3 regions of the Streptomyces sp. NPDC050509 genome follow, and region 1 is predicted to be linked to each of the others. Evidence: riboswitches for the same ligand, from Rfam matches in the RefSeq annotation. Region 1 holds a riboswitch; each other region holds the start of a gene.

Evidence for each region. A riboswitch is a leader RNA that binds a small molecule or an ion and turns the genes downstream of it on or off. The one in region 1 is predicted to bind S-adenosylmethionine.
Region 2: linked by a shared signal. The riboswitch ahead of ACIBJC_RS07185 (PotD/PotF family extracellular solute-binding protein) and the one ahead of thrC (threonine synthase) in region 1 are both predicted to bind S-adenosylmethionine.
Region 3: linked by a shared signal. The riboswitch ahead of ACIBJC_RS24210 (aminotransferase class V-fold PLP-dependent enzyme) and the one ahead of thrC (threonine synthase) in region 1 are both predicted to bind S-adenosylmethionine.

The regions. Positions count from the first base shown of each region.
Region 1 is NZ_JBITHL010000021.1:74,469-76,728, forward strand. Features, by position in the region: gene ACIBJC_RS37495 (glucosyl-3-phosphoglycerate synthase) at 1-731, opposite strand, end outside; SAM riboswitch class I at 929-1,056, shown strand; gene thrC (threonine synthase) at 1,074-2,260, shown strand, end outside.
Region 2 is NZ_JBITHL010000002.1:421,245-423,504, reverse strand. Features, by position in the region: gene ACIBJC_RS07185 (PotD/PotF family extracellular solute-binding protein) at 1-978, opposite strand, end outside; SAM riboswitch class IV at 1,156-1,278, opposite strand; gene ACIBJC_RS07180 (beta-galactosidase) at 1,502-2,260, shown strand, end outside.
Region 3 is NZ_JBITHL010000008.1:336,590-338,849, forward strand. Features, by position in the region: gene trpD (anthranilate phosphoribosyltransferase) at 1-292, shown strand, start outside; SAM riboswitch class IV at 480-597, shown strand; gene ACIBJC_RS24210 (aminotransferase class V-fold PLP-dependent enzyme) at 824-2,227, shown strand; gene ACIBJC_RS24215 (Lrp/AsnC family transcriptional regulator) at 2,251-2,260, opposite strand, start outside.

The DNA of each region.
Region 1 (2,260 bases):
TGGGCCAGCGCGTCGAGCCCCACCGTGTGCAGCGCGTCCACCAGCAGGCCCAGCTCCACGCCGTACCCCACGGGGAACGGCAGCCGCTCCAGCAGCGAGCGCCGCGCCGCGTACTCGCCGCCCAGCGGCTGGACGAAACCGGCCAGCCGCGGCCAGTGCAGATTGAGCAGCGGGCGCGCCACCAGCTCCGTCACCCGCCCGCCCTGGCCGGCCCCGCCCTCCGTACCGCCGCCCGTACCCCCGCCCAGCGGGCGGTCGTACATCGCCTTCACGAACTGCACCTCAGGATCGGTGAGCAGCGGGCCCACGATCCCGGAGACGAAGTCCGGCGAGAACTCCCGCAGGTCGGCATCGACGAAGCACACGATGTCGCCGCTCGTCACCAGCAGCGACCGCCACAGCACCTCGCCCTTGCCGGGCAGCGCGGGCAGCCGCGGCAGGATCGCGTCCCGGTGCACCACCCGCGCGCCCGCCGCCGCGGCGACCTCGGCCGTACGGTCGGTGGAGCCGGAGTCGATCACCACCAGCTCGTCCACGAGCCGGACCCGCTCCATCAGCTCACGCCGGATGACGGCGACGATCGCGCCGACCGTCTCCTCCTCGTCGAGCGCCGGCAGGACCACGCTGACCGTGCTGCCGCGCGCCGCCTTCGCCGCCAGGAGCCGGTCGGGCGTACGGTCCCCCGCCGACCAGGAACGCCTGGTCAGCCAGTGCTCCACCTCTTCCAGCACGTTCGGTACTCCCTGCGCGGTCCTTGATATGTGCGGTATGTGCCACGACATGTGCCACGACGTGATCCATCTCGCGGTGCGGACGACTATCTCAACCCTCCACCCCTTCGGTTACAGTCTTGAACAACACGAATGACCACCGCATGCCGGGGTCATCACGTGAACAAACGCACCGGACCCAGGCTCCGGCGCCATAGCGCTCATCCAGAGGGACTGAGGGAACGGCCCGTTGAAGTCCCGGCAACCCTCCCGCCGACCGCGAGGTCACGGTGGGGAAGGTGCCAATTCCGTCTTGCGGCGAAGTACGTCGCGAGGAAGATGAGGAGAAAGGGCCTCGCCATCATGGCTGTGCAGACCGTCCCGACCGGTACGAACGAGACCGGTGCCAACGAGACCGTCGACCTCGGACCCGCCACCGCACTCTCGTGCCGCGAATGCGGAGAGCGCTTCGACCTCGGCCCCATCTTCGCCTGCGTGAGCTGTTTCGGGCCGCTCGAAGTCGCGTACGACCTGCCGAGCGGCAGCCCCGAAGAGCTGAAGAAGCGCATCGCCGAGGGCCCGGACAACATCTGGCGGTACGCGCCGCTGCTGCCCGTCCCCGCCGACGTCGCCTCGAAGCCCAACATCAACCCCGGTTTCACGAAGCTGGTCAAGGCCGACAACCTCGCCCGTGAACTGGGCGTCACCGGCTCGCTCCACATCAAGGACGACTCCGGCAACCCGACGCACTCCTTCAAGGACCGTGTCGTCGCCATCGCCGTCGAGGCCGCCCGCGCCTTCGGCTTCACCACCCTCTCCTGCTCCTCCACCGGCAACCTCGCCGGCGCTGTCGGCGCCGCCGCGGCCCGCGCCGGCTTCCGCTCCTGCGTGTTCATCCCGCACGACCTGGAGCAGGGCAAGGTCGTCATGGCCGCGGTGTACGGCGGGGACCTGGTCGGCATCGAGGGCAACTACGACGACGTCAACCGCTTCTGCTCCGAGCTCATCGGCGACCCGCTGGGCGAGGGCTGGGGCTTCGTCAACGTCAACCTGCGGCCGTACTACGGAGAGGGCTCCAAGACCCTCGCGTACGAGATCTGCGAACAGCTCGGCTGGCGGCTGCCGGACCAGATCGTCATCCCGATCGCCTCGGGGTCGCAGCTCACGAAGATCGACAAGGGGCTCCAGGAGCTGATCAAGCTCGGCCTCGTCGAGGACCGGCCGTACAAGATCTTCGGCGCCCAGGCCGAGGGCTGCTCGCCGGTCTCCACCGCCTTCAAGGCCGGGCACGACGTCGTACGGCCGCAGAAGCCGGACACCATCGCCAAGTCCCTGGCGATCGGCAACCCGGCCGACGGGCCGTACGTCCTGGACATCGCCCGGCGCACCGGCGGCGCGGTGGAGGACGTCAACGACGAGCAGATCGTCGACGCGATCAAGCTGCTGGCGCGCACCGAGGGCATCTTCGCGGAGACCGCGGGCGGCGTGACCGTCGGCGTGACGAAGAAGCTCATCGAGGCGGGCGTGCTCGACCCGGCCCTCACCACCGT
Region 2 (2,260 bases), on a different contig from region 1:
GTCGTTGCCCGCGCCGTAGAAGGTGCCCTCGGCGAAGGGCTTCTGGTGCTGGGCGGCGCTGAGGTAGTTCAGGAACGTGTAGGCGGCCTTGGTGTGCGCGCTGCCCTTGGGCACGTAGTACGAGGTCAGCGCGCCGACGGCGCCGGACGCGGGGTAGCTGAAGCCGATCGGCTGCCCCTCCTCGGCCATGGCGAAGGCACGGCCGTCCCAGAAGGGCACGATCCAGGCGTCGCCGTTCTGCAGGACGGTGGAGACGCTGCCCGCGTCCGCCGGGTACGCCGAGACGCAGCCCTTGAGCGCGGCGAGCTTCTTGAACGCCTTGTCGACGTCGGCGGGGTTGGAGAGCTTGCCGCCGTCCTGGGAGACCAGCGCGGAGAAAAACTCCAGGCCCGCGTTGTAGGTCAGCGGGGGCAGCGCGACATGGCCGCAGTACTTCTTGTCGAAGATGTCGGTCCAGTCCCGGGGCGCCTGCTTGATCTTGTCGGTGCGGTAGAGCAGACCGTTGGAGCCGGTGGTCAGCGGTACGCCGTAGGAGGAGCCGTCGACCGTGGACTGCTGGGTGAGCACCGGGTCGAGCTGCTTCCAGTTCTTCAGGTCGCCGGTCTTGAGCGGCTGGAGGAGACCGCCGCCGACCGCCTGGTGCAGGGAGCCGGGGGTGAGGGCGACGACGTCGAACGGCGCGTCCTTGCCGCCCGCGGCGCGGAGCTTGGTGAGCCAGGCCGAGTCGGCCCCGTACACGAGGTTCACCTTGATGCCGGTGTCCTTCTCGAAGGGTGCGACGAAGGACTTCTTGAAGAGCTCACCCCAGGGGCCGGCGAACGCGGTGACGGTGATCTGCTCCCCCTTGGCACCGGACCCGCCGTCTCCGGAGCCGCCGGTGTCGACACCGCAGCCGGCGACGGCGGCGAGGACGGTGACGGCCGAGGCGAGGGCGAGCAGGGAGCGTCGCCCGCGAGGGCGTGACAGGGCAGGTCTCATGAGGGAAGGGCTCCTCGGTGCGGGGTGGCGTCGTACGGCGCGCCGGCCCGTGGGTGATGGTTCGCCGGCCGCTCGTCGAGCGGGGGCCGCTGGACGGGGCACCATGACGACGCTCTGTGAGGCACCGCGTCCGCTGTCATCTCGTGCTCCCGTCCCAGGTACTGGACCTGGCTGACAGGTCCGCGCTTGCTCCCGGCACATCGGTGTGCGCGTGGAGCCGTGTCATCACCCGGGGCACCCCACCGCAGAAAGGAGGGTTGCCGCCCAGCAAGCCGGGGCTTGTCGCTGGGACTCGTGACATCGAGAAACGTAACACCCTGTGGCGGCGATCTGAAGACGAGGTGGATCACATGAACATCACACCTGGATCACAGAGCAGCGGATCAGGAAAGACTGATACTGGCCAGATGTGCCGCTCCCCCCGTGGTGGGCCCGAGTGAGGAGTGCTTCTTGACACGGCCCTGAGCCGTGCCGACCATGAAGCGATCTTCCCCGCCGTCCACCGACGCAGGAGCCGTTCGTCGTGTTGTCACTGCACGCCCATGACCTGCACGCTCCCCCGCCCGGACCGTCGGGCCACCTGTCGATGGGCAGCCCGGAGGGCGACGGCGACGGCGTCCACGGACCCCTGGTCCCCGACAGCCGCAGGATCCTGCGGGGCGGGGTCCCCTGGCTTCCGGTGATGGCGGAATTCCACTTCAGCCGCTATCCGGCCGCCGAGTGGCGCGAGGAGCTGCTGAAGATCCGGGCCGGCGGGGTGGACACCGTGGCCACCTACCTCTTCTGGAACCAGCACGAGGAGAGCCGCGGGACCTTCCGTTTCGACGGCGGCCGTGATCTGCGCCGCTTCGTCCTGCTCTGCGGCGGCCTCGGGCTATCCGTCGCCGTCCGTGTCGGCCCCTGGTCGCACGGTGAGTGCCGGGGCGGCGGCTTCCCGGACTGGCTCGACGGCGCCGGTTGCGTCCCGCGCACGGACGATCCGGCCTATCTGGCGCTCGTCGAGCGGTACTTCGCCCGGATAGGCCGGGAGCTGCGCGGCCTCTCGTACGACGAGGGCGGCCCCGTCATCGCCGTACAGATCGAGAACGAGCTGTACGACGCACCCGCGCATCTGGCGACGCTGCGCCGCGCCGCGGAGGCCGCGGGCATCGCCGCCCCCTTGTGGACGGCCACGGGGTGGGACGCCGCCGACCTCCCGCGCGATGTCCTGCTGCCGGTGTACGGCGGCTACCCGGAGGCGTTCTGGGCGGAGGCGCACGACGGGTGGGCGCGGGAGATGCGC
Region 3 (2,260 bases), on a different contig from region 1:
GCAGCCCTTCGACCCGCGGGACGTCGGCCTGGAACTGGTCCCCGTGGAGGCGCTGCGCGGGGCGGACGCCTCGTACAACGCCGATGTCGCGCGCCGGCTGCTGGCCGGCGAGGGCGGACCCGTACGGGAGGCCGTGCTGCTCAACGCGGCGGCGGCGCTGGTGGCGCTCGACCCGACGGGGGACCCGCTGGAGACCCAGCTCGTGGCGGGCATCGCGCGGGCCGCTGAGGCGATCGACTCGGGCGCGGCGCGGGACGCGCTGGCCCGCTGGGTGGCCGCCAGCAACGCCTGACCGCTTGACGGCGGGAGGGGGCCGGGACGCGGAACACGCGCCCGGCCCCCTCCTGTTGGACGGCGGGCTCCGCGCGCGTAGCGCCCGTCCCGTATCGACTGTCCCGTGTCGCCCGTCCGTACCGCCTGTCCCGTATCGCGGACAGCGACTTGGGCGGTCCGGGCCCCTGTGCCATACTTTCGGCCAAGGTCATGAGTGACAGCGATTAAGGCCCCGGCTCGCTGTCCGGCAACCCTCCGTCCGTGGCGGGGTGCCCCGGGTGAAGACCAGGCCGTAGGCAGCGAGGTCTGCGGCAAGCGCGGACCCCTTGCCACCTTTGGGGTCCTGGTCCTCAAGGGAGCAGTCTCGTGAGCAAGCGAATGCGTTAGGGCTTCAGGATCCGTCCGGATCCTCGCCCCTTCTTCAACCACCTCCGCGCGGTCCGTTCCGTGCGTCGAGGCATCCCCCGCATCCGGCGCCGCTCCGTCATGGAGTCGTGGAGCCGTGCGGGTCCTGAAGCCGTTCCGACTTTCCTCGCCGGGAGACAACGCCATGTCCGCACGCCCGAACGCCGCCGCCCCCACTGCCACCGCCGTCGCCGACGACCCCGCCTGTGGAGCGCCGCTCCCCGTGCTCGGCGCCGATGTGACCGTCCCCCTCGTCACCGGCGGCGAGGTGACGTACGCGGCCCTCGACTACGCGGCCAGCGCCCCGGCCCTCCAGCGGGTGTGGGACGACGTCGCCGCGTACGCCCCGTACTACGGCAGCGTCCACCGCGGCGCCGGCTACCTCTCGCAGCTCTCCACGGACCTCTTCGAGAGCAGCCGCCGCACGGTCGCGGAGTTCCTCGGCTGCCGCGCCGGCGACCAGGTCGTCTTCACCCGCTCGACCACCGACTCGCTCAACCTGCTGGCCGCCGCGCTGCCCGCCGACTGCCAGGTCTTCGTCTTCGAGACCGAGCACCACGCGTCCCTGCTGCCCTGGCGCGACGCCCGGGTCACCTACCTCGACGCCCCGCGCACCACGGACGAGGCCGTCGCCACCCTGGAGCGCGCGCTCGCCTCGCGCGACCCGCAGGGCCCGGCGCTGGTCTGTGTGACGGGTGCGTCCAACGTGACCGGTGAGCTGTGGCCCGTACGAGAGCTGGCCGCCGCCGCACACGCCCACGGCGCCCGGATCGTGCTCGACGCCGCGCAGCTCGTACCGCACCACGCCGTGGACATCGCGGATCTCGGCGTCGACTGGATCGCTTTCTCCGGCCACAAGCTGTACGCGCCGTTCGGCTCCGGGGTGCTCGCTGGTCGCGCCGACTGGCTCCAGGCGGCCGAGCCGTACCTCGCGGGCGGCGGCGCCAGCCGCAAGGTGGCGCGCCGTGCCGACGGCGGCGTGGACGTCGACTGGCACACCACGGCCGCCCGGCACGAGGCGGGCTCGCCCAACGTCATCGGCGTCTACGCGATCGCCGCCGCCTGCAAGGCGCTCACCGAGGCCGGCTTCGACGCGCTGGCCGCGCGGGAGCAGCGGCTGGTCGCCGAGGTGCGCGCCGGTCTGGCGGAGGTGCCCGAGGTCAAGGTGCTCTCGCTCTTCGGCGACGACGCGGCGCGGGTCGGCGTGCTGTCGTTCGTGGTCGAGGGGTGGAACAGCTCGCACTTCGCCGCCGCGCTCTCCGCGGAGTACGGCATCGGCGTACGGGACGGTCTGTTCTGCGCCCACCCGCTGGTCAGGACCCTGCTGGGCAGCGACCCGCAGGACCCGGGGGAGTGCGGCGCCCCGGAGGCGGAGCCGGGCGAGCGCTCGCTCAACGCGATCCGGGTCAGCTTCGGCGCGGGGACGCCGGACGAGCACGTGGAGCGCTTCGTGCGGGCGGTGCGGGAGCTGGTGAGCGACGGCGCGCGGTGGAACTACCGTACGGAGGAAGGCCGTTGCGTCCCGGACCGGGACGGCGCCGCCGCGTAACCCTGTACCTGCCGGAGGCGGTCCTACGCGTCG